DNA from 4 places in the Thauera humireducens genome. Region 3 is predicted to be linked to each of the others. Evidence: predicted binding sites of a transcription regulator. Region 3 holds the regulator's gene; each other region holds the start of a gene.
The links. The regulator sigma-54, encoded in region 3, starts transcription at its own class of promoters, with help from an activator protein. The targets are predictions, from matches to a motif close to TGGCACGCTTNCTGCTNA.

Region 1 (7,302 bases), 150 kb from region 3:
CCTGCGCGCCGCCCAGTCGGTCACCCGCAGCGGTCTGCCGCTGCGCGAGTTCGACGGCGCCAACGGGCTGGAAAAGCTCAACCCCTTGTCGGACTGGAGCGAGACAGAAGTCTGGGCCTACATCCGCCTGCATGAGGTGCCCTACAACGCGCTGCACGACCAGTTCTACCCCAGCATCGGCTGTGCGCCCTGCACACGGGCCATTGCCGTGGGCGAGGACGTGCGCGCCGGCCGCTGGTGGTGGGAAGACCCCGCCTCCAAGGAGTGCGGCCTCCACGTCAAGAAGGGGTAAAACGATGAACGCCAAGCACCCGGCGCAGGCCCCGCACACGCCCGTGGTCGGCGCCGGCCGCCGCAGCCTGCAACACCGCCTGGGCGCGCTACGCGCCGGCCTCAAGGCGGCCCTGCGCGCCTTCCGCACACACCCGAACAAGCATCCGCAACGGTAAATTGATCATGTCGACGCTGACCAAACAGACGCTGTCCCACCTCGACTGGCTCGAGGCCGAAGCCATCCACATCCTGCGCGAAGTCGCTGGCCAGTGCGCCAACCCGGTGCTGCTGTTCTCCGGCGGCAAGGATTCGATCTGCCTGCTGCGCCTGGCCGAGAAGGCCTTCCGCCCTGGCCGCTTCCCCTTCCCGCTGATGCACATCGACACCGGCCACAACTACAAGGAAGTGACCGACTTCCGCGACAAGCGCGCCGCCGAGCTGGGCGAACGCCTGATCGTGCGCTCGGTGGAAGACTCGATGGCGCGCGGCACCGTGGTGCTGAAGCACCCGGGCGAGTCGCGCAACAAGCACCAGTCGGTGACCCTGCTGGAGGCGATCGAGGAGTTCGGCTTCGACGCCTGCATCGGCGGCGCGCGGCGCGACGAGGAGAAGGCGCGCGCCAAGGAACGCATCATGAGCTTCCGCGACGAGTTCGGGCAGTGGGATCCGAAGAACCAGCGCCCCGAGCTGTGGAACCTGTACAACGCGCGCAGCCACAAGGGCGAGAACATCCGCGCCTTCCCGATCAGCAACTGGACCGAGCTCGACGTGTGGCAGTACATCCAGCGCGAGCAGCTGGAACTGCCGTCGATCTACTTCGCCCACCCCCGCCCGGTAGTGCGCAAGAACGGCCTGCTGCAGCCGGTGACCGAGCTGACCCCGGCGAAGGACGGCGACGTCGTCGAGGACGTACTGGTGCGCTTCCGCACCGTGGGCGACATCACCTGCACGGCGCCTGTGGAATCCGACGCGGACACGGTGGAGAAGATCCTCGCAGAGACGGCAACGACGACGATCACCGAGCGAGGTGCGACGCGGATGGACGACCAGACTTCGGAGGCGTCGATGGAGCAGCGGAAGAAGGAAGGGTATTTCTGAGCGTTGTTTTCTTGCTTGAGTGTCTGTGCTGAAAGGTTCGTTGCGGGGACGCGCACGGGGTGTTCCCTCCGGGGCTGCGGAACTCGCTGCGCTCGGACAGTCCTCGCCCCTTCAGGAACACCCCGTGCGCATCCAGGCATCGTGAGAGCAGCCCAACGCGAGACCAGAACCCGCGGACGTAGAGGGTTCTGTGCCTTCGCGCAGCAAGCACGTAGCTGGGGATGTGTGGGGTATGCGTGAAGAGGCGAGGACTGTCTGAGCCCGAAGGGCGAGTTCCGCAGCCTCGGAAGGAATACCCCGCGCGGCCCCAGCGGCAAGCAAGGCAAACGGCGCCGATCAGCAACTGAATTTGACAGAAAGATTGAAGGAATCATGACCATGTCCGCCCTTGAACACCTGCCCGAGATCGATAACGGCCTGCTGCGCTTCCTCACCTGCGGCAGCGTCGATGACGGCAAGAGCACCCTGATCGGCCGCCTGCTGTTCGACACCAAGACCATCCTCGCCGACACCCTCAACGCCATCGAGAAGACCTCGGCCAAGCGCGGCATGAGCGCGGTCGACCTCTCCCTGCTCACCGACGGCCTGCAGGCCGAGCGCGAGCAGGGCATCACCATCGACGTCGCCTACCGCTACTTCTCCACCGGCCGGCGCAAGTACATCATCGCCGACGCCCCCGGCCACGAGCAGTACACCCGCAACATGGTGACCGCAGCCTCCACGGCCAACCTGGCGATCATCCTCATCGATGCGCGCAAAGGCGTGCTGACGCAGACCCGCCGCCACTCCTACCTCGCCAGCCTGGTCGGCATTCCCCACCTGGTGGTCGCGGTCAACAAGATGGACCTGGTCGACTACGACCAGGCGGTGTTCGAGCGCATCAAGGCGGAGTACCTCGCCTTCGCCGGCAAGCTCGGCATCAATGACGTGCGCTTCATCCCGATCTCGGCGCTGGAAGGCGACATGATCGTCGATCGCGGCGAGCGCCTCGGCTGGTACGACGGCCCGACCCTGCTCGACATCCTCGAGAACGCCCCCGCCGCCCACACCGAACAGGCCGAGAACTTCCGCCTGCCCGTGCAGTTCGTGTGCCGCCCGCAGGATTCCGCCAACCCCGAGCTGCACGACTACCGCGGCTTCATGGGCCGGGTCGAATCGGGCGAGATCGCCGTCGGCGAGGCTGTCACCGTGCTGCCTTCGGGAGTCACCAGCCGCGTCAAGCGCATCGAACTCGGAGGCGCCAGCCTGCCGCGCGCGATCCACGAGCAATCGGTGACCCTGCTGCTGGAAGACGAGATCGACATCTCGCGCGGCGACCTCATCGTGAAGTCGAGCGAGGCGCCAGAACCCGTCAAGCAAGTCGACGCCACCGTGTGCTGGCTGTCGGAAACCCCGTTGAATCCGGCCCGAACCTATCTGGTGCGGCACACCACTCGCGAGGTGAAGGCCAAGGTCGCGACCATCGATTACCGGCTCGATGTGAACACCCTGGAGCGAGAAGCGAGCACCGGCCTCGCCATGAACGACATCGCCCGTGTCACGCTCAAGCTCGCACAGCCGATCGTCGCCGACCGCTACAAGGACAACCGCGCCACCGGCGCCTTCATCATCATCGACGAGAGCACCAACAACACGGTGGGTGCGGGCATGATCGGCTGAAACCGCCCTCATCGCGAAAGCCTGCAGGCCCCCTGCCCCTTGAGGGCGCCGGGGGCCTGTGCATTTAATCCGCGACCAACGTAAGCGCCAAAGCTCAGCACCACATGCAAGTGTTCGGCCACCCTGCTCGCCGGGCAAAGAGGGCATTACATAGGAGAAAGGCTGTCGACGTTTTTTACAATCTCATCTTCCCACGCCAGCTGCAAGAAAACAATTCACTGTTTTATAAACACTTTCATGTCATGGCCCCAATATTGCTATGAGCTCTTTGACGGGAGACCGACCCAAGAAGCTCCCAGTCGATCCCGGCACTGCAATCAAAGCGCTCATTCCTGCGAGGAGCCCAAAACATGAAACGCTTCATCATCACCGCCGCCATCACCGCGGCCTTCACCGTCCCGGCCGCAGCTATCGCCGGATCGATTAGCCCCGCCACCTTCGAGGCAACTATTGCGGTCGGTGGCTCGGTCACCGTCAGCAAAACGGTCACCACCGACGCCATCGGCGCCAGCAAGGTAGACGTCTTCTTCCTCACCGACGACACCGGCAGCATGGGCGGCCCCATCAACAACGTGAAGACCACGGCGGCAGCCCTCCTGACCGCACTGCAGGACACGTATACCGATATCGCCTTCGGCGTCGGCAGCTACGATGGCGACCCCCGCGAAGGTGTTCCGATCGCGAGCCCGCCCGCTGCCAACCTGACGGCGGCATACTCCCGCCAATCGATGATCACCACCGACACCACGCAGGTGGAAGCTGCGATCAACACCTGGGCGGCTGGCGGCGGCGGCGACAGCCCGGAAGCCAACTTCTTTGCGCTGCACCAGGTGGCCACCTCGGGCGGCTTCACGGACGGGCTTGGCACCACCGATAACGGCGGTGCAGGCTACAGCACCGGTCTGGCGACTGGCTGGCGTGAAGGCGCGGCGCGCGTGATCGTATGGTTCGGCGATATCGTTTCGCACACGACCACTGTCAGCCAGGATGAGGCCATTGCGGCACTGACGGCGAACGGCGTCACCGTGGTCGCGATGAATAGCAGCGGCGACAACAGCGGCATCGACGGCAGCAACCAGGCCGACTCGATCGTGGCCGCGACCGGCGGCGTGATCGTCAATAACTTCGCCTCCGTGCCCATCGCCAACATCGTCGATTCGATCGTCGGTGCTATCGGTGACGCCACCTCCACCCTCGACCTGTCCCTGGCCGTGCAGGGTGGCGTGCCCGCCGGATTGAATATCAGCTTCGTGTGCACCAGCACGGAAGGCTGCGACGACGTTGCCGGCGGCGAGTCGCGGACCTTCGACATGACGATCACCGGGTTGACGCCGGGCGACTATGATTTCACCGTTATCGCCCCGGGTGTCGCCGGCGCGTCCGAGCGTGACCTCATCACCGTGACCGCTGATGGTGGCGGGACGGTCCCTGAGCCCGGCACGCTCGGCCTGCTTGCCGCGAGCCTGCTCGGGGCCGGTTTCGCGCGCCGTCGCAAGCACTAAGCAGCACCTGCCTTGGCAGCGAACGGCGGCTCTTCGGAGCCGCCGTTCGTTTGTCATCGTGTGGAACAGGTCCTTGCGCGATCGATCGCGCACAGGTGGAATACCGGTTCCAACTCAAATGCTGGAGACACCATGACCGGGACACGCCCTCATAGCGCTACGCTTCTCGCGCGCAACTTTCTCGCCGCAAGCACGGTGCTGTGGGCGGGGGTCGCACCCGCCGCGCTGATGGTCGAGGATGAACGTCGGGCGGCAGAGCTGACCGAGTCCCTGTCCAGCACGCTGCCCGAACTCGGATTCGAACGCGGCCAGGCCGCCCCCTCGTTGGATGCAGTGGTCAAGCGACTGCGCGCCGGAGACCTGGAAGGTGCAGAGCAACTCGCCCGCGAAACGGTCAAGATCCATCCGCGCGACGCCGCCGCGCACGAGTTGCTCGGTGTCACGCTCGGCCTGCGGGCACAACCGAAGGAGGCACTGGCAGCCCTGCAGACGGCCATCAAACTCGCCCCCACGCGCAGCTCGGCCATCACAAAGGCGGGCTCGCTGCTGCTGGCGATGGACCGCAACGACGAGGCAATCGAGCATTTCGAGCGTGCCCTGCGCATCGACCCGGCCGATCGCTTTGCCCATCAGCGCATGGGCCTGATCCGCGAGGCGCGCAACGAGATTCCTGCCGCCATCAGTCATTTCGAGAAGGGCCTCACCGGCACGCCGCCGGGCTACATCGGGGTCAAGATCAACCTCGGTCGGCTTTACAACCTCAGCGGACGTTTCGAGGACACCGTGGCGCTGCTCGACGGACTGGCCGAGCAGGCGCGCGGTGCCGAACTCAACGCCAACGTGGTGCTCGGCACCGCCTACCTGCGCCTGGGCAAGACTCAGGAGGCCCTGGCCCGCTTCAACAAGGCCGCGACGGCCGAACCCGGCAATGCAGGCTACCAGCTCGCGCGCGGAATCGCGCTGCGCGACACCGGGGATGGCGCAGGCTCTCTCGCCGCGCTGGAGCGCGCCCTCAAGCTCGCCCCAGACAATATCGAGGCGCAATTCCAACGTATTGAAACGCTCATTGCCCTTGATCGCCGCCCGCAGGCGATCGATGCATTGCACGCGCTCGCCGCCGCAAACCACCAGCCGCTGCGCGCCAAGTCACGGCTGGCCGAGCTGCTGCTCGACGCCCAGGACGCAGCTGCCGCCGCCGCCATGCTGCGCGAACTTGCTGCCGAAACCGGTGCCCCGCGCCCGATCGTGACGCGCTGGCTAGCCGCTGCGCAGGCCAGCGGTGACCTCGCCGCGGCCACCACGGCCGCAGAGTTGCTACAGCAGCGCTATCCCACCGATCCTGTGGCGCACTTCGAGGCTGGACGCTACTTCGCGTTTGCTACCCAATACGAGCGTGCCGAGGCGGCCTCACGCGCCGCCCTGAAGCTGAAGCCGGACGATGCCGAAACCCTATACCTGCTCGCGGCGATCGAGTCGCGCCAAGGCAAACTCAAGGCCTCGATCGACACCGCACGCCGGTTGGTGAAGCTGAGCCCCGACAGCATTCGCAATCGCTTCCTGCTAGCCAGCCTGCTGCAGGCGAACGATCAGGCCAAGGCCGCGGAAGCCGAGTACCGCAACATCCTCGAACGCGCACCAGAGCACGGGCTGGCGCTCAACAACCTCGCGCACATGCTTGCTGAACGCGGTCGCACGGACGAGGCCCTGCCGTTAGCCGAACAGGCGCGCAAAGCCTTGCCCGACAACGGCATGGTGCTCGACACCCTGGGCTGGATCCAGCACAAGCTCGGCCGGCACGGCGATGCGGTCGCCACTCTGACAACCGCAAGCACACTCGCCCCGACGCAGGGGGCGGTGTTCTACCACCTTGGGCTCGCTCAGCAGGCCGCCGGCCGACACCCCGACGCGCGTCTAGCGCTGCAGAAGGCGCTCGAACTCGCCCCGCAGGAAGACTGGGCGAGCGACGCCCGAACTCGGCTCGACAAGGCGCCGCAATGACGAGTGAGACACCCGTCACGCGAGGACGAGGGGCTGTGGAGAAGGAGTCTGCGCACGGTGTCTCTTCGGTGGTAGACGCAGCGGCCTCCCCCAGCAGCGTGCGCACCCGTCTCGATAAATGGCTGTGGGCAGCCCGCTTCTTCAAGCATCGTACTGCTGCCACCGAGGCCGTCGATGGCGGCAAGGTCAAGCTCAATGGCGCAGCGGTGAAGCCCGCCCGCGAGGTCAAGGCTGGAGACCGGATCGACGTCACCATCGGCGAGGAAACCCGCTCGGTCGTCGTGCGCGCGATTGCCGAAAAACGCGGATCGGCGACGGTCGCGCAAACGCTTTACGAAGAAACGACCGAAAGCATCGAACAGCGTGAGCGCGCGCGCGAGCTGCGCAGGTTCGCCGCACCGCCGGGCGCCGACCTGCATGGCCGCCCGACCAAGCGTGATCGCCGTCGGATCGACCGCTTCGGCGGATACTGAAATCGGCCCGCGGCGGGCGGGCACATCGCAGTCAGGCCCGCCCTTCAACGGCACCATCGCCACCCATGCAGCCGAAGCGCTGAACTTCGGCCACCCTCCGACACTCCGATCATCAGGGTTCGCCACACTGATGCCGCGACCGCCCGAGGAGAGTGTCGATGTCGACCCGCCATGGGATTGTCTTCCGCCATGTCGTCGCCCTGCTGTTTCTCTTGCTCAGCAGTGCCGGCTTGACCCTCCTTGCCGCCAACGGCAGTTCCGGCTTCGCGCTTGTGCTGCGGATCGATGGCGTCATCGGT
Region 2 (7,302 bases), 530 kb from region 3:
GCGATGTCGAGCAACGGCAAACCGATCGAGACGGACCAGTACGATCCGTACAGCCGTCATTTCCTGGCGACGCACAAGCCGACACAGACCGTTGCGGGTTTCGTCCGCGTCATCCTGCCCAATTTGCACGGACTCAACGTCACGCCCCGCTACACGATCGATCGTCCTCTGCCGTATGCGGATGCGAGGGATGACAACACTGGCGAAATCTCGCGAATGGCTATCGCCCCGCATTTCCGTCGGCGGCATGCTGACCAGGGCAAGATTCAGGGCAGTCCCGAAGAGGAAATGTCCGGTAAGCGGGAGGGTGCTCGCCGTCACCAGCCCGAACTCGTGCTCGGGATGTACCGTGAGGTGTATCAACTCTGCCGGCAACTGGGTATCGACTACTGCGTGGCTGCGATGGACAGCCATTTCAGCCGCTTGCTTGTCGCCCTCGGGTTTCCCTTTGTCCCCGTTGGGCCTGTCAATGAGGCGGTGAGCCCTCCGCGTCGCGTCTTCCTGATCAGCGCACTGGAAATGGAGCGCAGTCTGGGGGAGAGGGAGGCCTCTTTGCTTGAATTCATGCGGGCCGGCGGGGAGACAAGACCGGCAGGCTAGCGCGATTTCACGCGGAGATCGTGATCTGTTTCACGAAGTGTTTTACATTTCAGTCAAAGCTATGAGAGCGCTGCTTCGGTATCTTTGCCGGAATTGATGGCATGCGCAGAGACCGTGTGGAGGTCGACGTACCAGTGGAGGAAGTATGGCTTTTCAGAACGTCGAGTACCTGATTGTCAGCCCGGGTTCAGGGGCGTATCAGGACTACCTCGCGTTGCGCCATGCGGTGTTTTGCAGAGAGCTGAAACGCATCCCTTCGTCCGCGGGGAGTACGTTCGAAACCGATGAGTTCGATGTTCACAGTCTCCATATCTTCTGCCGCGCTCGCAGCACGGGCGAGGCTCTTGCCTGCTCGCGCCTGATCCTTCCCGGACCCAAGGGGCTCAATGTCAGCGCCCGGTATTCGCTGCAACTGGTTGATGGCGTGCCGCTGGATCGTGTGGGAGAGGTCGGGCGCTTGACGCTGGCTCCTGCCCTGCGCCGAGTGCGCGGCAACGGCTTGATCCAACCCTGGGGCGCGCGTGAGGCAGGAGAAAGTCAGGGCCGGGGTGGCTTCGTTGGCTCGCGACGTTTCGGAGCACTTGTTACGCTTGGTCTGTACAGGGAGATCTTTCGCCTGATGGGGCGTTACGGGATTACCCACTGCTTCGCTGCGATGGAGCCGTCACTGGCTCGCCTCTATGGGCGGCTGGGGTTTCCGTTCTCCCCAGCGGGGCCGGCTCGTCAGGATGTGTATCCTGCGAGGCAGCCGTATCTGATCGACCTCCAGCACGCACGAGCGGTGCTTGCTGGGCGTAATGCGAATCTCTATTCGTTCATGATTGGCGGAGATGAACTGGCGTTGCCGCTCGGCGGCGGGGGTGTCCGTGTGGAGCCGGCGCTTCCCTCTGCGCCGTTGTTCGTGTCCTTGGTGGAGCGCGTTGTGGTTTGAAACGGATTGTCGGCCTGTCGTGTGCGACTATTGCGATCTCTGTCGGCGATAACAGGCTTCAAAAATAGAAAAAGCTGCTCAGCATCGCTGCGCAGCTTTTTTTCTTGAGCGTCCGGCGGGGGACACACTTCGTGAGACTTGGGATTGCGCCGGAGTCGTCGCCTGTCCAAGGTAGACTTGGGACGACTCCGGCTTCGGAAGAGCTCTAGCTCAGACGGTCTTTTTGAAGCGACGCGCGGCGCCGAGTCCGAAGAGACCAACACCGAGCAGTGCCAGCACGCTCGGCTCAGGAACACGGTTGAACGAAACGCTGCCATCCAAGGTGGAGGTGCGGGTCCACCGATTGGTGCCCGGAATTTGCGTCGGAAGTAGCGGATCAACGTTCGAGTCAATCCGAGCGTTGATGGCTACCGTCAGCGAGCTCCAGTCCGTTGCAGTCGGGAAGAAGAACGAACCCGGATCGACGAACGAGACAGAAGCGAAGATGATGGCGTTTCCGACCGTGCCGCCACTGTCGAGAATTTTCAGGGTCATCAGCAGTTTCTCTCCGAGATCGGAGGTGTCGCCATCGACGTTGTTGTCGTTATAGACGTTGATGGTCCCGCTTGTGTACCTCGCGAGGATTCCGCCCATTCCGTCGTTGAACGCGACTTTCCCTACGAGGTCGTTGTAGCTGAAACGTAACTGATGGAAGGTGCCGACACCTTCGTTAGCTTCTACGCCGCCGATGGCATTGGCATTGCTGTCTAGATAGCTCGATACGGTACCGAAGCCAGAGTCGAGTACGGAGTCGCCGACGGTAATGCCCGCAAATCCATCATCGTCGGTGAAGACAGACGTCGCTGACCAGTTGATCCCCAACTGATGAATGAGGGAGGTGTAGCCGTCTGTCGGGACAATGGCAGGGAGTTGGCTCACGTCAATCGCCGGCGAAGTGTCGAAGTTATTGACGTTGATGTAGAAGGGTTCGGCCATGGCGGCACCCGACGCAAACATCGACGAAGCGGCCAGTACTGCAGCGAAATTGTTGAGTTTCATGATTAGACTCCTGGTTGTGTGGGCTTTGGTCGCTTCTGCGTTTGCCCCCGCGGGTCGATAAGCATGATTTGTGCCCGAATCCTTTAGCGTTGAAAAAACAATTGGATAGGAGCGTAGGTTCAACAATGTTTGTGGGCGGTGTAAAGAATGCCGACACTTGGGCGCCATGATCGGTAGGGTAGTTTGCGCGTCTGCATATTTTGGGGCTCGCCCTTGTAATGCAGCGGGCTCTGCGAAAAGATGGCGCCAACTTACGCACACTGGAGAATCATTTTGAGCGCCTTCAACTACGACGAAGCCTTCAGCCGCAATCTCGGCGTCGTCAGTCCCGATCAACATCAACGCCTGTGCAATGCCACGGTGGCGATTGCCGGCATGGGGGGGGTCGGGGGCGATTATCTGATCAGCCTGGTGCGAGCGGGCGTTGGCGGCTTTCACCTCGCCGAGTTCGACGAATTCGAGCTGGTCAACTTCAATCGTCAGTATGGCGCCAACATGGGCACGATCGGGCGGCGGAAGCTCGATGTCATGGTCGAGTATGCCTTGCAGATCAATCCCGCGCTGCGCATCAAGACCTTCCCGGAAGGGATCTCCACGGGGAATATCGACGCGTTCTTGGCCGGTGTGGATCTGGCGATCGATGCGGTGGATGCATTCGCGGTGGATATGCATCCGTTGTTGATCAATGCGGCAAGTGCGCGCGGGCTGGCGACAGTGGCAGCGGTCCCGTTGGGGTTGGGTGCGGGGGTGCTGGCTTTTGGTCCGGAGGGCATGCCGTATGCGGATTATTTTGCGATCACCCCGGACATGAGCGAGGACGAGAAGATCGTGCAGTTCATGCTCGGCTTCGCGCCCGAGATGTACCACCTGAAATATCTGGATCCGAAGTTCATCAACCTGAAGGCGCGCAAGGGGCCGAGTTCGGTGGCGGGATGCAAGCTGTGCACCGGCTTCATCACGACGCAGGCGCTGGTTGCGTTGCTGCACCCTGAAGAACTGCGCTGCGTGCCGTGGTACACCTACCTCGATGCGCGCCTCGGGCGTTTCCGCCACCGCCGCCTGTGGTTGGGCAACCGCAACCCGCTGCAGCGGATCAAGAGCTTCGTCGCGAAGAAACGGCTCGAGAAGCTGAGCCCGACCGCGTGAGCGCGGAATCCGGCAGCCTGCGCCGGGTGTGTGGGTTAGAATCGGCCTCGCATGCCGGTGCATGGCTCGGCTGCTTGATCTGGAGGGGGTGATGTTGACTGGAACAGGCAGGCTGTCTGGCGGTTGTCTGGCCCGGGCATTGGCGTTTTTCGTGTCGGGATTCCTGCTGGCCGGCGCCGCGATGGCGGACGAAGCCGGCATGGCGCTGGCTCAGCGTGTCTATGACCGCCTCGATGGCGACGACGCCACGTCCGCGGTCACCATGGCGCTCGTCGAGGAGGGGCGCAGCCCGCGGTTGAGGTCGATGCTGCTGTACCGGCGCAGCGCCCCGGAGGGCGAGGTGTCCACCCTGATCCGCTTCACCGAACCGGCAGACATCGAGGGCACCGGCCTGCTGACGATAGACGCGGCCGACGGCGCTTCGAACCAGTGGATCTACCTGCCCGCCATGCAGCGCGTCCGCCGGGTGGACTCGAACCGCAAGGGCGGCCGCTTCGTTAACTCGGACTACTACTACGAGGACTTGCGCGACCGCAAACCAAGCATGGACGAACACCGTCTGCTGGGTCGCGAGGTCGTCGACGGCGTGGAGTGCGATGTGCTCGAGAGCATTCCGGTCGAGGCGGGCAATTCGGTCTACAAGCGGCGCGTGAGCTGGATCGATCCCGCGTCCCATCTGCCCTTGCGGATCGATTTCTTCGAGAAGGATCCGCAGGCGCCCAGCAAGCGGCTGCGGGTGGAGCGGCGGGAGCAGGTTCAGGGCTACTGGACGGTGATGGACAGCACGCTCACCGACCTGGGCAGCGGGCATCAGACGCGCCTGACGGTGCGCAGCATCGCCTACGATCGGAGCCTGCCCGAACGTCTGTTCAGCTCGAAGGCGCTCGAGGACGAGCGCATGGAACGAGAGTTCCGCCCTTGATGGTGCCGGTTTCGGGCGTGATGGCGAAAAGAACAACAATGCGGGAGTGTGAGATGCGTTTCATGTTTGAGCGGCGACGTCGTGCCATGGCGGCCTGCATGCTGGCGCTGGGCCTGACATCGACGTCGAAGTTGCATGCCGATGGTCTGAGCGTGCGTGCCGAGTCGCTGCGACTGGAAGTGGGTGGCTTCACCGATGATCCGGGATCCTCCGGGGCCGGCCTGTTGCGCGGGGCGGTCAGCGCCAAGGGCGGCAGTGGGGACCTGGAGTACGCGCTAGGCATGCGTTTCGACGTGCTGACGCAGTTCGGCGGCCGTGATTTCAACCGCGCGCGAGGCGACTACACCGAGAACTATCTTCGCTGGCGCGGAGATGACCTGCGGCTGACGATTGGCACGCAGAACATCATGTGGGGCCGGGTGGACGAGATCTCGCCGATCGATCGCATGAGTCGGGCCGACCTGACGCGCGCGGTGCTCGACAAGCTGCCTGAACGCCGGCGTGCGGTGCCTGCGCTGCGAGCGGAACACTTCGGCGAGGACTACAAGCTCGATGCAGTGCTGCTGCCGGCTTTCGACGACGCCGTGATGCCGCATCGCGACAGCGTCTGGCACCCCGTCGATGTGCGCCGCGGCCGGATTTTCGGCATCGGTACCTTCCCGGCACTGGTCGGCGTGCGCGTTCGCGAGGCCGACAACGACAGCAGTGGCGGCGGCGGGCTGCGTTTCACCCGTGAAGCGGATGGCATGGACTACGGCCTGAGCATCCAGCGCGTGCGCCAGTCGCAGCCCTATTACAAGCTGATGGGTGGCACGCTGCAGGCGGTTCATCCCTACAGCACCACGGTGGGGGCCGAGTTCGAGACCGAGCGCGGCGGCGCCACGTGGCGCATGGAGGCCGCATGGACGAGTGACGTGCCGCTCACGACACGGCGCTTCGGCTACCGCACGGCGCCCGGTTACGACGTGGTGATCGGGGCTGAGCTGTTCCCGGGTGACGGCGAGACTCGCCTGACGCTCCAGCTTGCCGCCCACCGGGTGATGACCGATGAGGCGGTGCTCGACCGGACCGAGGTCTACGCCCTCACGGGCGAGATCGAGCATCCGTTCGCGCTCGGTCGCTGGCGGGCCGATCTGCGCTTCGTTGCGGGGCTGGGCACACGCGATTTCTACCTGAATCCGCGCCTCACCTACACCGGTATCGACCAGCATGAAATCTTCGTCGCTGCTCACCTGTTCAGTGGCGCCGAGCAGACCCTGGGCGGCTTCTACGAGCGCAACGACAGCGTGTCGGTGGGCTGGCAGGCCTCGTTCTGAGGCGGCAGGGTGAGCGAGTGAGGGAAATCGGTTCGCGTCCATGCTGAGGTCCTGGCTGCAACGCATCCTGCTGCGCGTGACGCAACCCCAGCTGCTTCGCAGGCGGCCGGCGATGGCGATCATCCTGATCATCCATCTGATCTGCGGTGCGCTGCTGCTCCGTCTCGAACTCAACAATGCCCCCGAGCTCTACTTTCCGTCGGATGCGCCGGCGACGGTGCTGGAACGCGAACTGCGGGCGGAGTTTCCGAACGACGAGATCCTCATCGCCCTGTTCGAGGGTGACGATCTTTACTCGTCCGAAGTGCTCGGCGCGCTCGACCGCGTCGCCGGGCGCATGGAAGCGCACCCCGATGTCGATCGGGTGTTCTCCGTCACTCGGGTCGATCACATTGCAGGCAGTGCGGACGGCTTCGTCGTCGAGCCCCTGATCGATCCGGAACGGCTGGACGAGGGGACGGCCGATGAGCGCTTGCAGCGTGTGCTGGCCGACCGCTTCATGCCCGGCTGGCTTGCCTCGCGCGACGGCAAGGTGCTCGCATTGGTGGTGCGCACGCACAAACTGCAGGAGAGCCGGCAGCGCCAGTCCGTAGAACAGGCGCTCTACGATGCGGTGGGCGAGGAGGCTGTGGATGAGCGGCTGACCGCGGTGGCCGGTACGGTGGCGCTCGATGCTGCGCAACTGTGCTCGATGGTGCGCGACACGCTCGTCTTCACGCCGCTGGTGATGGGTCTGGGCCTGGCGCTGCTTTACTGGGTGGTCGGGCGCATCGTGCCGATCGTGATCGGCGCTGTGGCGATGAGCACCGTGGTGATCGCCTGCGTCGGCTTGATCGCGGCTCTCGGGCTGCCGTACACCCTGGTCACCGCGATGATCCCGACCTTGCTGTCCGCCTACACGGTCGGCAATCTCCTGCATCTCTACGCGGCGCTGAAGCGCATGCGGGATGCCGGTTTCCGGCGCCCCAAGCGCGTGGTGTTCGCGCTGCAGAGCGTGCATTCGCCGGCGATGTTCAACGTGTTGACCACGGCCGCCGGCATGATCAGCCTAGTGCTGGTGCCGATCCCGCCGATCCAGGTGTTCGGTGCGATCAGCGCGGTCGGTGTCGTGGTCATCTACTTCGTGGTGTTCTACCTCGTGCCGCCGCTGCTGGTGAAGTACGACCGTGGGCCGTGGCCCAAGAGCGGGGGCGGGTTTGCGTGGACCAAGCGCATCTCCTATGCGTTTGCGAGCTTCGGCATGCGCCGCGCGGGCTGGGTGGTTGGCGGTGCCGTTGTACTGGCTGTCGCGGCGATTCCGCTTGCGCTGAAGGTGCAGGCAGAGTCCGATCTGCTGAAGTTCTTCACCG
Region 3 (7,302 bases):
CCGGCGCAGCCAGTCGGCGCGAAGTCGCTCGGCGAGCACAGTACCGGCTTCCGCGTGCAGGAATGCATCAAGCTCGGCGTCGGGCGCAGGTTCCGGGCGCGCGAGCACGTTCACCAGCCGCCAGTAGCGGACGTAGACATCGAGGACATGGGGTCCAGTGGTCGCGGCCAGCTGCTCCAGCATGCGCTGGTCGCCCTTGCGCAGCGCTTCGCGAGCGGCGACGATGCGGGTGTCGCCGGGTTCGGACACCGTCTGCCCCGGCGCTGCTGTCGATGCAAGCAGTCCGACCGCCAGCAGTGCGGCTGTAACGCCTTTCTTCATGCTCTTCTTGCTCTCCATTGCGACCTACCATACCACAGTGATGACGCCTGTTTTCGACCCCCGGGAGGACCTTGTGCAGCGCCGCAACGGAATGCGGCAAAAGGCCCTGAAAGCGCGGCTGGAACTGCGTGCCGGGGACCGGCAGGAGCTCACCCGACGGCTGCTGTTTCATCTCGATGCGGTGATCCGCGAACTGGCGCCGAGCTCGCTCGGATTCTGCTGGCCCTATCGCGCGGAGCCGGATCTGCGTGACTGGGTCGCGGACTGGCTGACGCAGGGGGAAGAGCGGGTCGCGGCGTTGCCGGTGGTGGTCGAGAAGGACACCGCGATGCATTTCCGGCGCTGGGTGCCGGGGGCGCCGATGGTGCCCGACCGGCATGGCATCCCGCATCCGCTTGACGCAGTGGAAGTGCAGCCCGAGGTAGTGCTGGTGCCGCTGAATGCCTTCGATGCAGCGGGCTACCGCCTGGGCTACGGCGGCGGCTATTTCGACCGCACGCTGGTGCAGATGCGGACGATCGCGATCGGGGTCGGATTCGAGCTGGGACGGGTCGACAGCGTGCTGCCACAACCGCACGACCGGCCGATGAACTGGATCGTCACCGAGGCCGGGGCAGCGCGGGCCGCCTGAGCTGCCGCGGGTTCAGCTGGCGAGGAACAGGCGGTAGGCGGGATTGTCCGTCTCGGCGACGTATTCGTAGCCCAGACGCTGCAGGAAGTCGTCAAACGCCGCCTTGTCGGCCGGCGGTACCTGCATGCCGACGAGCACGCGGCCGAAGTCCGAGCCGTGGTTGCGGTAGTGGAACAGCGAGATGTTCCAGTCCGAGCGCAGGTTGGAGAGGAAATTCATCAGCGCGCCGGGCCGCTCGGGAAAAACGAAGCGATAGACGACCTCGTTCTCGGCCTGCGGCGAGTGGCCGCCCACCATGTAGCGCACGTGGGTCTTGGCCAGCTCGTCGTCGGTGAGATCGAGGGCGGGCAGCTCGTGGCGCTCGAGCATCTCGACCAGGCGGCCGGCCTCGTTGCGGTTGTGAACCGTGACGCCGACGAAGATGTGCGCCTGCCTGGCATCGGCGTAGCGATAGTTGAACTCGGTGATGTTGCGGTTGCCGAGCACGCTGATGAACTTGCGGAACGAACCCGGTTTCTCCGGAATCGTCACCGCCAGCACCGCCTCGCGCTGTTCGCCCAGTTCGGCGCGTTCGGCGACGAAGCGCAGGCGATCGAAGTTCATGTTCGCGCCCGAGGCCACCGCGACCAGGCTCTTGTCGCGCAGCTTGTGGCGCCTGGCGTATTCCTTGGCGCCGGCCACGGCCAGCGCGCCCGCAGGCTCCAGGATGGAGCGGGTGTCTTCGAACACGTCCTTGATCGCCGCGCAGATCGCGTCGTTGTCGACCACGATCATCTCGTCGACGTACTGCTGGCACAGGCGAAAGGTCTCCGCGCCCACTTCCTTGACAGCCGCGCCGTCGGCGAAGATGCCGACCTGATCGAGCGCGATACGCTTGCCCGCCGCCAGCGACTGGGTCATCGCATCGGCGTCGACAGCCTCGACGCCGATGATCTTCGTCTCCGGACGCAGGCGCTTGATGTAGGCCGCCACGCCGGCGATCAGGCCGCCACCGCCGACGCAGCAGAACACCGCGTGGATCGGCTTCGGATGCGCGCGCAGGATCTCCATGCCCACCGTGCCCTGGCCGGCGATCACGTCCGGGTCGTCGAAGGGATGGACGAAGGTGAGCTTCTCTGCCTTCTCGAGTTCGAGGGCGTGCGCGTAGGCGTCGGAGTAGGACTCGCCGGCGAGCACGACCTCGCCGCCGCGCGCCTTGACCGCGTCGATCTTGATTGCCGGCGTGGTGCTCGGCATCACGATCACTGCGCGCACACCGAGCTTGGCCGCCGACAAGGCCACGCCCTGGGCGTGGTTGCCGGCGGAAGCGCAGATCACCCCGCGCTTGAGAGCCTGTGGAGACAGCTTGGCCATCTTGTTGTAGGCCCCGCGGATCTTGAAGCTGAACACCGGCTGCATGTCCTCGCGCTTGAGGAAGATGCGGTTGTGCGCGCGCGCGGACAGATTGGTGGCGAGGTCGAGCGGCGTCTCGACGGCAACGTCGTAGACCTGCGCGTTGAGGATGCGCTCGAGATAATCCGTGGGGGTGCTCATGAGGGGGGCTCGCGGTGAAGCTGAAGCAGCAAAGGGGTCGAGGGTAGCAGCCGATGCGGCGCTGCGGCAAGGCGGGCTGTCACGACGCCGCGCGGCGGAACGCGACGGGGTGCGAGTCAGGCCTTGGGGTCGTGGCCTTCGGCCTGCATCAACCGCATCTGGCGGTCGATGAGTTCCTGCATCGTGTCGACGCCGCGCAACTGCAGGATCGTCGAGCGCACGGCCGCTTCGAGCAGCACGGCGAGGTTGCGTCCCGCGGCGACGGGCAGCACGACCCGCGCCACCTTCACGCCGAGGATGTCCTTGACCTCCTGCTGCAGGGGCAGGCGGGAGGGGTCGCCCGCGCCCGGCTGACGGCGCTCCAGGTGGCAGACCAGGCGCAAGCGCATCTTGCGCCGGCAGGCCGTCTCGCCAAAGATGGTGCGGATGTTGAGGATGCCCAGGCCGCGGACTTCGATGAAGTCCTGCAGCATCGGCGGGCAGCGTCCTTCGAGCACGGTGGGGGCGACGCGCGAGAACTCGACGACGTCGTCCGCCACCAGGCCGTGGCCACGCGAGATCAGCTCCAGCGCGAGTTCCGACTTGCCTGCGCCCGAATCGCCGGTGATCAGCACGCCCACACCGAGCACGTCCATGAAGACGCCGTGCAAGGAGATCTTCTCGGCCAGTTCCCGTGACAGGTAAAGGCGCAGCTGGTCGATCACGCCGGCCGCGGGCTGCGGCGTGGTGAACAGGGCGACGTCGTGGGCCTCGCAGATGCCGTGGATGATGTTCGAGGCAGCACAGCCGTCGGCGATGATGATGGCCGGTGGCCGGGTCGACAGGATCTCGTTGAGGTGATGGGCGACCTTGTCGGTCGTCTGGCGCCGTGCCCAGGCCAGCTCGGCTGCGCCAATGATCTGCAGGCGCGTGGGGTGGATCAGGTTGAGGTGGCCGACGAGGTCGGCCGGCCAGATACGCTCTTCAGCGACGGCCAGCGTGGCGTCGAGCCGTCCGCTGACGTGGGTGAGTTCAAGGCGCTCGCGCTGGGCCTCAAACAGCCTCGCGACGCTTGTCTGCCGCATCGGTACCCCAGTCGAGGAACATCTGGTGGATGTGTTCGGCGTCGGGCGCGTTCAGTAGTGCTTCGCGGAAGGCGCGGTCGCTGAACATCTGCGCGAGCTCGGACAGGAGCTGCAGGTGGGTCTCGTTGGCTTGCTCGGGCACCAGCAGCACGAACAGGAGATTCACCGGGCGGCCATCGGGCGCATCGAACTGCACCGGGGCAGCCAGGCGCAGGAAGGCGCCGGCCGCTTCCTTCAGGCCCTTGATGCGGCCATGCGGGATGGCGATGCCCTGGCCGAGGCCTGTGGAGCCAAGCCGTTCTCGAGCGAACAGGCTGTCGAACACGAGACTGCGGGCGATGCCCTGGTTGTTCTCGAAAAGCAGCCCCGCCTGTTCGAAGACACGCTTCTTGCTGCTTGCATCGAGATCGACCACCACATTGGACAGTGGCAGGAGTTGAGGTATCAGGCTCATTCGCAGTGGAGCTTGCGCAGCGCCGTTGCCGCTGGCGCCGCGCTGGGCGATCGGACGGACCGGGATGCGTTGAAGCCGCGTCTTGAAAACGCGCGCATTATACCCACACCCCGGACATAAAACCGCAACCTGGCAATCAGGCTTCCGGCTCCTGATGCTTCAGGGCTTCGTGGTTGTGGTCGGCCATCTTCTGCTTGTATTTCTGCACCTGACGATCGAGCTTGTCAGCCATCGAGTCGATGGCGGCGTACATGTCTGCGTCGTCGCTTTCGACGAAGAGATCCTTGCCGCGCACGTGCAGCGTGACTTCGGCCTTCTGCTTCAGCTTTTCGACGGAGAGGATCACCGCCACGCTGGTGACGTTGTCGAAGTGGCGGATGACGCGGTCAAGCTTGGTGCTCACGTAGTCACGGATGGCCGGGGTGACCTCGACGTGGCGCCCGGTGATGTTGAGATTCATGGTAACTCCTGTTGTTGTCAGATCGATTTGCGCAGACTGACCGGCGGGATATTCAGTGATTCGCGGTACTTCGCGATGGTGCGTCGTGCGACCACGATACCCTGCTGGCCCAAAACTTCTGCAATCCGTGCGTCGGACAGCGGCTTCTTGCTGTCCTCGGCGTCCACCAGTTGACGAATCAGTGCCCGAATCGCCGTGGAAGAGGCCGCTCCGCCAGTGTCGGTGGAGACGTGGCTGCCGAAGAAATACTTGAGTTCGAACACACCGCGCGGCGTCGCCATGTATTTCTGCGTTGTGACGCGCGAAACGGTGGATTCGTGCAGTTCGAGCTGGTCCGCGATCTCCCGGAGAGTGAGTGGCCGCATCGCCACGTCTCCATGATCGAAGAACTGCCGCTGCTGGTCAACGATGGCCTGGGAGACCCGCAGGATGGTGTCGAAACGCTGCTGGACGTTCTTGATCAGCCAGCGTGCTTCCTGTAACTGGCCGGTCAGGCCGCCGCCCTGGCCGCGGTTCTGCTGCAGCAGGCTGGCGTAGAGCCGGTTGACGCGCAGGCGCGGCATCGCGTCCTGGTTGAGGCTGACGGTCCAGCGCCCGCGGATCTTGCGCACGATGACGTCAGGCAGCACGTAGCGCGTCTCGGAGACGGAGTGGCGCGAGCCCGGATGCGGGTCGAGGCTGCAGATCAGAGCGTGGGCAGCGCGCAGCTGGTCGTCGTCGCAACCGGTGTGTTTCTTGAGGCGCGCGAAGTTGCGCTCGGCGAGCAGTTCGAGATGCTGGTCAACGATCTCGAGCGCGAGCATCTGCGTCGGCGTCTCGGGCATCGCACGCAACTGGAGCGACAGGCATTCCTGCGGGCTGCGTGCGCCGATGCCGGCAGGGTCGAGGTGCTGCACGTGGCGCAGCGCGATGGAAAGCTCGTCGAGGTCGATGTCGAGCTCGGGTGGTAGCAACTCGAGCAATTCCTCGAGCGGCTGGTGCAAGTAGCCGTCGTCGTCCAGCGCCTCGATGATGAAGCGCACCAGCGCGCGGTCGCGGTCGGAGAGCGGCGACAGCGCCACCTGTTCGTCGAGGTGGTCGCGAAGCGACAGCTCGGCCGCCTGGAACTCCTGGAAGTCGGTGTCGTCGTCATCGTCGCGCTTGGCCTGGGCGCCACTGCCGACGTTGGACCAGTCGATGCCTTCCTCGTTGTCCTCGCGATCGTTCGCCTTTCCTGCTTCGCCGTCGCTGGCGGCCTCGGCGCTGGTTTCGCGTTCGCGCTCGCGCTCACGTTCGGCAGGCGGGGTGCTGGTGGCGAGACCGGGCTGCGGCACGAAGTCGTCGATCTCCTCGCGCTCGAGCATCGGGTTCTCGAGCAGGAAGCGCTCGATCTCCTGGTTCAGCTCGAGCGTGGACAGCTGCAGCAGCTTGATCGACTGCTGCAGCTGAGGCGTCAGCGTGAGGTGCTGCGAGAGCTTGAGCTGGAGGCTGGGTTTCATTCGGGCGCTAGAGGCGGAAATGTTCGCCGAGGTAGACCTGGCGCACCTTCTCGTTGGCGATGATCTCGTCAGGCTGGCCGCTGGCGAGCACGCGACCCTCGCTGATGATATAGGCGCGATCGCAGATGCCAAGCGTCTCGCGCACGTTGTGGTCGGTGATGAGCACGCCGATGCCGCGTTCCTTGAGGAAGCGGATGATCTTCTGGATATCGATCACGGCGATCGGGTCGACGCCGGCGAAAGGCTCGTCGAGCAGGATCAGGCGCGGATCGGTGGCGAGCGCGCGGGCGATCTCGCAGCGGCGGCGTTCGCCACCCGACAGGGAGATCGCGGTGTTGTCGCGCAGGTGGGTGATGCCCAGTTCCTCGAGCAGTTCCTGCAGGCGTTCGTCGATCTGGCGTGACTCCAGCCCCTGCAGTTCGAGCACCGCGCGGATGTTCTCGGCCACCGTGAGCTTGCGGAACACGCTCATTTCCTGCGGCAGGTAGGACAGGCCGAGGCGGGCGCGGGCGTGAATCGGCAGGTGGGTGAGATCCTTGCCGTCCAGTCCGATCTGGCCGCCGTCGGCACGCACCAGGCCGACGATCATGTAGAAGCAGGTGGTCTTGCCCGCCCCGTTGGGGCCGAGCAGGCCGACGACCTCGCCCGAGCCGACCTCGAAGCCGACGTCGTGCACCACCGTGCGCGCCTTGTAGCGCTTCTGCAGACCGGCGACCTTAAGCAGACTCATCGTAGGGCTCTTTCAGCAGCTTGCGGATCAGGTCGGGCGCAAAGCCGCGGGTTTGCAGGAAGCGCGCCTGCCGGGCCCACTCGCGGGGGTCGGTCGGCGGCTCGCGGAAGCGGCCATGCAGCACGCTGCGGGCACGCTCGATCTCGGACTCGGTACATTCGCCGGCGATGGCCTCGTCGATCAGCTCGCGCTCGATGCCGCGACGGGCCAGCTCGTTGCGCAGCCGGCTCGCGCCGAAACGCGCGGCCTTGCCGCGCACGAAGGCTTCCGCGAAGCGGCTGTCGGACTGCAACCCGAGTTCGCCCATGCGTGCGATGACGGCCTCGACCTCGTCGGCCTCGCCATGCGCGGCGAGCTTGCGCGCCAGCTCGGCGCGCGAATGATCGCGGCGGGCGAGGTGGCGAAGGGCGCGCTCGCGCAGGCTGGGCTCGGCCATGGCGTCGGGCGCTCAGGCCTCGGCGGCTGCCGCAGCGGGCGTCGCCGGCGGCATTTCAGGCAGACCGACCGCGACGCGGACCCTGTTCTCGATCTCGCGCGCCAGCGCAGGGTTGTTGCGCAGGAACTCGCGCGAGTTGTCCTTGCCCTGGCCGATCTTGTCGCCCTTGTAGGCGTACCAGGCGCCGGACTTGTC
Region 4 (7,302 bases), 580 kb from region 3:
CTGGGGCGGGCGAAGCAATAGACGCAGCCGTGCTCGCAGCCACGATAGGGGTTGATCGAGCGATCGAAGGGGATGTCGGGCGAGCTGTTGTAGTTGATGACGCGGCGTGCGTTGTCGACGAAGAGCTCGGTACGCAGCGGTGCTGGCGCGTCGTCGTCCGGCCAGCCGTCATCGAAGGCGTCGCGGCGATGGACGAGGAAGCGCCCGCCCGGGCGGATGGTGCTGCCGCGCCCGCGCAGCGGCGACGTTGAGGTCAGCGCCGGTATTGCCAGCGAGATGGGTGCTGAGCTGTTTTTATATACAGTCATGAGGCGGAAGTGTCCGCCTCATGATTCCTGTCGTCAAGTGTGTGCAGGGGGCGAAACCGGGGCTTCGATCGAGGCGCCCGTAGCCCGTCTCAGCCCTGGACCGGCTTCTTGACCTTGTCCTTCAGGTCGCCGGCTTCGTGCTTGTCGCCCGAGCAGTTGCTCGGCAGGTTGATCTGCGCGGTCGACAGCAGGCTGGCGGCCTGGGCCGGGGTGCAGATGGAGTAGGCGAGCGCCGTCGTCGTGATGAGGGCGGCGATGGTCTGGCGTTTGATCATGTCTGGCTCCGTGGGATCTTCTTCGTTGTTCAGCGATCGACCGCCGGGCCTTCTCCGCGGAACAGGTCGGGAGTCAGGCCGTGGCGCTGCAGCAGCCGGTAGAACTCGGTGCGGTTGCGTTCTGCCAGTCGTGCGGCATCCGAGACATTACCGGCAGTCAGCTTCAGGATCTGTATCAGGTAGTTTCGCTCGAAGCGACGCTTGGCCTCGGGGTAGCCCAGTGCCTCGATCGGTCTCACGCGCAGGGCGCGCTCGACGAGGGTGCGCGGGATCAGCTGGGTCGTCGCCAGTGCGCAGACCTGCTCGACCACGTTCTGCAACTGGCGGACATTGCCGGGCCACTGGGCGGTGGCGAGTGCCTCCAGGGCGTCGGGGGCGAAGCCGCTGAGGTCCTTGGCGTATTTGACGGCTAGTCCGCGAAGGAAATGCTCGGCCAGCAAGGGGATGTCCTCACGTCGTTCGGCGAGTGTCGGTAGCTCGAGGCTGACGACATTGATGCGGTAGTAGAGATCCTCGCGGAACTGTCCGTCGGCGAGCGCGGCATCGAGGTCGCGGTGCGTTGCCGAGATGATGCGCAGGTCGACCGGCTCGGCGCGCGTGGCGCCGACGGGGCGCACCGCCCGCTCCTGCAGCACGCGCAGCAGCTTGACCTGCAGCGCGAGCGGCATGTCGCCGATTTCGTCGAGAAAGAGGGTGCCACCGTGAGCGGCCTGCAGCAGGCCCGTGTGATGGTGGGTGGCGCCGGTGAAGGCGCCGCGCACGTGGCCGAACAGCTCGGATTCGAGCAGGGGCTCGGGGATGGCGCCACAGTTGATCGCGACGAAGGGCGCCGCGGCACGCGGACTGGCGCGGTGGATGGCGCGTGCAAGCAATTCCTTGCCCGTGCCGCTGTCACCGCGGATGAGCACGCTGGCATCGGACGCCGCGATCAGACGGGCCTCGTCGAGCAGGGCGTGCATGCGCGCGCTGTGACTGATCAATTCGGCGCGCCAGTCCTCGTCCGCCTTCGGGCCCGTGCCCGGCGTCGGCGCAGTCCGCTGCAGCGTCTGGGCAAGGGTGGCGAGCAGTGCCTGGCTGTCGAACGGCTTCGTGAGGTAGCCCGCGACGCCGCGCGAGGTGGCCTCGACGGCATCGGGAATCGTGCCGTGGGCCGTCAGCAGGATGACGGGCAGTGCCGGGTGTTGTTGGCGGATCTCCTCGAACAGCGCAAGGCCGTCACCGTCAGGAAGGCGCACGTCGCTGAGGACGAGGTCGAAGCGTTCGACGCCCAGCAGGCTGCGAGCGGCTTCGATGCTCGCGGCAGCGCTGACGCGATAGCCGTTCGCCTTCAAGCGCATCGACAGCAGCCGCAGCAGGTCGGGGTCGTCATCGATCAGCAGCAGCTGCGGGCGGTTGCGGGCGGGCGCCGTCGCAGGCTGGCGAAGACTCGTCATGGGCGCCTCACCGCTGCGGTGCCGGGCCGCGTGGCGCGAGGCTGCGCTCGATCTCTGCCAGGGCGTCGAGCTTGCGCTGCAGCGCTGCGCTGCGCTGTTCGCTCTCTTCCAGCGCTGCCGTGCTGCGTTCGAGTTGCTCGGTGAGGCGTTCGTTGAGCGTGCTGAGTCGCTGCCTTTCGCTGAGCTGTTCCAGCAGGGCACGTGCGTAGGGGTGCAGCGCGCGGGCGTTCGGGTCGTCGGCTGCGAGCAGGCCTTCGAGCAGGCTGCGGGCGCGTGCGAGGTTGGGCGGTCGTTGCCCGGCGGCACGGATCGCACGTGTCAGTGTCTGTTCGGCGAGATTGACCTGGGCGACGGGGCGCGGTGCTTCGGCCGGCGGCGCGGGAGGCGGCACCGCGCTGCAGGCCGCGAGGCCGGCGAGCCCAAGCACCGACACGATGCGCCAGGCCGGCGGCAGCAGGGTTCTAGGTCGCATGGGGCAACTCGATCCGGAAGTGGGCGCCGCGCTCGGCGGGCAGCGCGAACACCTTGCCGCCATGGGCGGCGATGAACTCGCGCACGATGGCCAGCCCCAGCCCGCTGCCTTTGGCGCTGCGCTGGTCGGGCTGGCTGCCCTGGAAGAAGGGTTCGAAAATGCGTTCCAGCTCTGCCGTCGCGATGCCGGGGCCGCTGTCGATGCAGTCGATGAGCACGGTCTCGCCATCGCGGGCGAGCTCGATGCGGATGCGATCGCCCGCGGGGCTGAAGCCGATCGCGTTGGCCAGCAGGTTGGACAGGGCGATGCGCAGCTTGCCGGCGTCGGCCTGGACCAGCGGGGCCTCGCCGTCGATGTCGATGCGAATGCCCCGCGCCTGGGTCTGGAGCTGAAGCTCGGCAACGGTTTCGCGCACGAGTGGCAGCAGTGCCGTGGCGCGCAGTTCGAGCCTGCGGGCGTCGAACTGGGTCGCGTTGTAGTGCAGGAGCTGTTCGATCCGTTCCTGCAGTGCGCGGGTGTTGTGTTCGAGAATGGCGCTGACCTCCCGTTGCTCGGGCGTGAGCCGCCCGAGGACTCCGTCCGCCAGCAGCGAGACGCCCTCGCGCAGTGAAGCGAGCGGTGTCTTCAATTCGTGCGACACGTGGCGCAGCACCCGGTTGCGGTGCGCCTCGAGTTCGGTCAGGCGGAGGCGTAGCCAGTCGAGCTGCTGGCCGACCCGGCGCAGGTCGGCCGGTCCGTCCACCTCGATGACCTGCGTGAGCTGGCTGTCACCGAGCGCGGCGATCGCCTTCTCGATGCGTCGCAGCGGACGCAGCAGCCACCAGCCGGTGAGTGCGGCGAGCGCAATGGCGATGGCGACTGCGCCGAGGATCTGGGCCGTCAGCTCCTTGCGGCGTGCGTCGAGGGTGTCGAGCAGCGCACGTTCATCCCTTGCCACATGAGCGCGTGCTTCCGCGGCAAGCTGCTCGTTGATCCCGCTAAGCGCCAGCAGGGTCTCGGCACTGCCGGGGGAGGCTGTCGCCGCAGGCAGTGGTGGCCCCGCAAGTTCGCGCCCGACCGCCAGTACGATGTTCCCGGCGTGCTGGCGCCACGTGTCGGCCAGGGGCGCGAGCGCGGGGTCGAGCTGCTCGATGCGCGCGAGCGCCCGCAGCGCTTCATCCCGCGCGGCGAAGAAACGCTCGCGGATGGCTTCATCTTCCAGCACCAGGTACTGCCGGGCACTGCGCTCGAGATCGACCGAGCGTTCGGCCAGTTGCTGCACGCTCGCGTTGAGGGCGATTGCCGCTGTACTGCGTTCGCGGCCCTCGCGCGCGAACTGCTCGAGCGCCATCCAGCCGCTGGCGGCCGCTGCGCCCAGTACGCCGGCGATGAGGAGAAAGCTGGCCAGCAAGGTCAGGCTGAATGACGGACGCAACATTGAAGCCACTCGGCGACAGTTGGAATGCAAGCCCGAGAGTTTAGGGTAGCGAAGCGTGACGTAGATCACGCAAATGCAAGCCCAGGTTACGGACCGACTTCGCTGTCGCTCTCAGGCGACATGGCAATAGCCTTGTAGAACAGGTGCTTGGAAGCATTGCGGGCGATTCGTGTCGGGCTTTGGCGACAACTGGGCATGCCTAGGCTGGCCGTGGGCAACGCGCGATCTCGGGATGTCTGTCGCAAGTGTCTGATCATGAGGGAGAACTCAGGTCAGGCACGGCTTCTGCTAATACGGCTGATGACCGTACCGGACGGTCCGAGCCCAGTTCAAGGAGAAGTCATGTTCAACAAGTCGAATCTGTTCCCGAAAGCCGCCGAACCCCTCAGCCCGCGCGGCCCGTCCGCGCGGCCGGGCATGGGCGTCAGCAACAGTGCCCCGTCCGGTGTGGGCGTGTCAGGCGAGTCGACCTCGCTGCGCGATGCTGCGCCGGCTGCGGCCGTCGCCACGCCCGTCGAGGAGACGAAGGTGCCAGAGGCCTTCGATGGGGCCGCCGGTGGTGGCAGCCGTCTGATCGTCGGCCCCGACGTCAAGCTGAAGGGCGCCGAGATCCTCGACTGCGACACCCTGGTCGTCGAAGGCCGCGTCGAGGCGACGATGGACAGCCGTGTCATCCGTATCGCCGAGAATGGCGCCTATGCGGGGACGGTCGGCATCGACGTCGCCGAGATCCACGGACGCTTCGAAGGCGAACTGACCGCGCGCCAGCAACTGATCATCCATGCCACCGGCCGCGTCAGCGGCAAGATCCGCTACGGCAAGATCCTGATCGAGGAGGGCGGCGAGATTTCGGGTGACGTTCAGTCGCTGGCCAAGGCGGGCGCGAAGGAGGCCCTGCGCGCGGTGGAGAGTCGCAGCACGGAAAGCAAGCCACTTGCGGCGGTGGCTGGCTGAGGCTGGAGGGTGCCGGTCGCGGCTCGCGTAGCGCGGGCCGGCCGGTCTCAGTTGGCGGGCGTGGTCGCGCTGGCGACCGTGCCGGCTGCCAACTGCTGGGGCTGCCAGCTCCAGTGCTTCTCCCACGCGGCACGCACCAGGTTCGGGTATTCGGCCTTGCCCAGGCTGCCGTTGTAGCGGCCGAGCGCGCGGAAGAGGTTGCCCTTTTCGATGTCGAGGTAGTGGCGCAGGATCGTGCAGCCGTAGCGCAGGTTGGTGCGCAGGTGGAACAGGTTGTCGTCGGGCCGGTTCATGACCTTGAGCCAGAACGGCATGACCTGCATGTAGCCGCGCGCGCCGGCGGACGAGATCGCATACTTCCGGAAGTTGCTCTCGACCTGGATCAGGCCGAGCACCAGCTGAGGGTCCAGCCCGGCGCGCGTCGCCTCGTAGTGGATGCTGGTAAGCAGTTCGGTGCGGTAGCTGGCATCGGGGATGCGCTTCTGCAGGCGGCGCGACATTTCCGCCAGCCATTGCGCGCGTTCGCCGGCATCCGGGATCGGTAGCGTCGGCGCGGCTGCGTCACTTACCGCTTCGTGCAAGGCCGCCCGTACGCTGGCCGCCAGCGGCTCGTACTGCTGCGCCCCCGCGACTGCCGTGCCGCTCGCCAGCGCGAGCAGCAGCGCGGCAGCGAAGCGGGTCAGTGAGCCATGGGGGCGCATGACGGATCAGGCCTTGTCGAGGGCGCCCAGCACGTGGGCTGCGATGTCGCCGACGGCCAGCTTGGTCGCTTCGGCATCGCGACGCCCCTGGTATTCGACCAGGCCCTCCTTCAGCCCGCGGTCGCCGATGGTGACGCGGTGCGGCACGCCGATGAGCTCCCAGTCGGCGAACATCACGCCCGGACGTTCGTCGCGGTCGTCGAGGACGGCGTCCACGCCGGCTGCGATCAGCGCGTCGTAGAGCGTCTGCGCCTCGTCGCGCACCGCCTGCGACTTGCCCCAGCCCACCGGGCAGATCACCACTTCGAAGGGGGCGATCGCGCGCGGCCAGATGATGCCGCGAGCGTCGTGGTTCTGCTCGATCGCGGCGCCCAGGATGCGGGTGACGCCGATACCGTAGCAGCCCATCTCGAAGTGCTTGGGCTTGCCGTCCTCGTCGAGGAAGGTGGCGTTCATCGCCTTGGAGTACTTGGTGCCGAGATAGAACACGTGGCCGACCTCGATGCCGCGCTGGATGGCCAGCACGCCCTTGCCGTCCGGGCTGGGGTCGCCTTCGATCACGTTGCGGAGGTCGGCCACCAGGTCGGGCTCGGGCAGGTCGCGGCCCCAGTTGACGCCGGTGAAGTGGAAGTCCGCGTCATTGGCGCCGCAGATGAAGTCGGCCATGTGGGCGACGGTGCGGTCGGCGATGACCTTCACCGGCTTCTTCAGGCCGATGGGGCCGAGGTAGCCCGGCTTGCAGCCGAAGTGCTCGAGGATCTCGGCCTCGGTGGCGAAGCGGAAGCCGGACTTCAGGCCCGGAAGCTTGCCGGCCTTGACCTCGTTCAGTGCGTGGTCGCCGCGCACCAGCAGCAGCCAGACGGTGACGCCGGCCGGGTTGCCCTTGTCGTCGAGGTCGTCGGTGGCGAGCACCAGCGACTTCACCGTGGTGGCGAGCGGCACGCCGAGCAGTTCGGCGACGTCCTCGCAGGTCGCCTTGCCGGGCGTGGGGGTCTTTTCCAGCGCCTTGGCGGGTTCGGCGCGGCGCGCGATCAGCGACACCGCCTCGGCCAGCTCGATGTTGGCCGCGTAGTCGGAGTCGGGGCAGTAGACAATGGCGTCCTCGCCAGTGTCGGCGATGACCTGGAATTCGTGCGAGCGGTCGCCGCCGATGGCGCCGGTGTCGGCCGCCACCGCGCGGTATTCTAGACCGAGGCGGTCGAAGATGCGCTTGTAGGCGGCGAACATGATGTCGTAGCTGCGCCCGGCGGCTTCCTCGCTGCGGTCGAAGGAGTAGGCGTCCTTCATCGTGAACTCGCGCCCGCGCATGACGCCGAAGCGCGGACGGCGCTCGTCGCGGAACTTGGTCTGGATCTGGTAGAAGTTCTTCGGCAGCTGGCGGTAGCTCTTGAGCTCCTGGCGCGCGATGTCGGTGACGACTTCCTCGGAGGTGGGCTGCAGCGCGAAGTCGCGTTCGTGGCGGTCCTTGAAGCGCAGCAGCTCGTCGCCCATCTTGTCCCAGCGCCCGGTCTCGTCCCACAGCTCGGCGGGCTGAACCATCGGCATGATCAGCTCCATGGCGCCCGCGCGGTCCATCTCCTCGCGCACGATGGTCTCGACCTTGCGGATCGAGCGCAGGCCCATCGGCATGTAGCTGTAGATGCCGGCGGCAACCTTGCGGATCATTCCGGCGCGCAGCATCAGCTTCTGGCTGACGACTTCGGCGTCGGACGGGGCTTCCTTGAGAGTGAAGAGATGGAACT

Region 1: AC731_RS17340 (PEP-CTERM sorting domain-containing protein) is a predicted target of sigma-54. The motif match lies at 3,274-3,291, and genes of this name have one in related genera.
Region 2: AC731_RS19065 (PEP-CTERM sorting domain-containing protein) is a predicted target of sigma-54. The motif match lies at 2,628-2,645, and genes of this name have one in related genera.
Region 4: AC731_RS19300 (bactofilin family protein) is a predicted target of sigma-54. The motif match lies at 4,180-4,197, and genes of this name have one in related genera.

What each region holds. Positions count from the first base shown of each region.
Region 1 is NZ_CP014646.1:3,727,170-3,734,471, reverse strand. It holds gene AC731_RS17355 (phosphoadenylyl-sulfate reductase) at 1-292, shown strand, start outside; gene AC731_RS20095 (hypothetical protein) at 297-449, shown strand; gene cysD (sulfate adenylyltransferase subunit CysD) at 457-1,371, shown strand; gene cysN (sulfate adenylyltransferase subunit CysN) at 1,750-3,030, shown strand; gene AC731_RS17340 (PEP-CTERM sorting domain-containing protein) at 3,381-4,532, shown strand; gene AC731_RS17335 (tetratricopeptide repeat protein) at 4,665-6,530, shown strand; gene AC731_RS17330 (RNA-binding S4 domain-containing protein) at 6,527-7,003, shown strand; gene AC731_RS17325 (NfeD family protein) at 7,162-7,302, shown strand, end outside.
Region 2 is NZ_CP014646.1:4,103,369-4,110,670, forward strand. It holds gene AC731_RS19055 (PEP-CTERM/exosortase system-associated acyltransferase) at 1-600, shown strand, start outside; gene AC731_RS19060 (GNAT family N-acyltransferase) at 746-1,531, shown strand; gene AC731_RS19065 (PEP-CTERM sorting domain-containing protein) at 1,742-2,569, opposite strand; gene AC731_RS19070 (ThiF family adenylyltransferase) at 2,843-3,715, shown strand; gene AC731_RS19075 (outer membrane lipoprotein-sorting protein) at 3,867-4,637, shown strand; gene AC731_RS19080 (DUF1302 family protein) at 4,691-5,953, shown strand; gene AC731_RS19085 (efflux RND transporter permease subunit) at 5,994-7,302, shown strand, end outside.
Region 3 is NZ_CP014646.1:3,572,422-3,579,723, forward strand. It holds gene AC731_RS16600 (lytic transglycosylase domain-containing protein) at 1-321, opposite strand, end outside; gene AC731_RS16605 (5-formyltetrahydrofolate cyclo-ligase) at 320-952, shown strand; gene ilvA (threonine ammonia-lyase, biosynthetic) at 965-2,485, opposite strand; gene hprK (HPr(Ser) kinase/phosphatase) at 2,602-3,549, opposite strand; gene ptsN (PTS IIA-like nitrogen regulatory protein PtsN) at 3,518-4,003, opposite strand; gene hpf (ribosome hibernation-promoting factor, HPF/YfiA family) at 4,140-4,463, opposite strand; gene AC731_RS16630 (RNA polymerase factor sigma-54) at 4,481-5,941, opposite strand; gene lptB (LPS export ABC transporter ATP-binding protein) at 5,949-6,671, opposite strand; gene recX (recombination regulator RecX) at 6,658-7,107, opposite strand; gene recA (recombinase RecA) at 7,120-7,302, opposite strand, start outside.
Region 4 is NZ_CP014646.1:4,154,669-4,161,970, forward strand. It holds gene AC731_RS19275 (PA0069 family radical SAM protein) at 1-308, opposite strand, end outside; gene AC731_RS19280 (hypothetical protein) at 398-583, opposite strand; gene AC731_RS19285 (sigma 54-interacting transcriptional regulator) at 613-2,016, opposite strand; gene AC731_RS19290 (hypothetical protein) at 2,024-2,488, opposite strand; gene AC731_RS19295 (ATP-binding protein) at 2,478-3,905, opposite strand; gene AC731_RS19300 (bactofilin family protein) at 4,248-4,859, shown strand; gene AC731_RS19305 (lytic transglycosylase domain-containing protein) at 4,907-5,560, opposite strand; gene AC731_RS19310 (proline--tRNA ligase) at 5,567-7,302, opposite strand, start outside.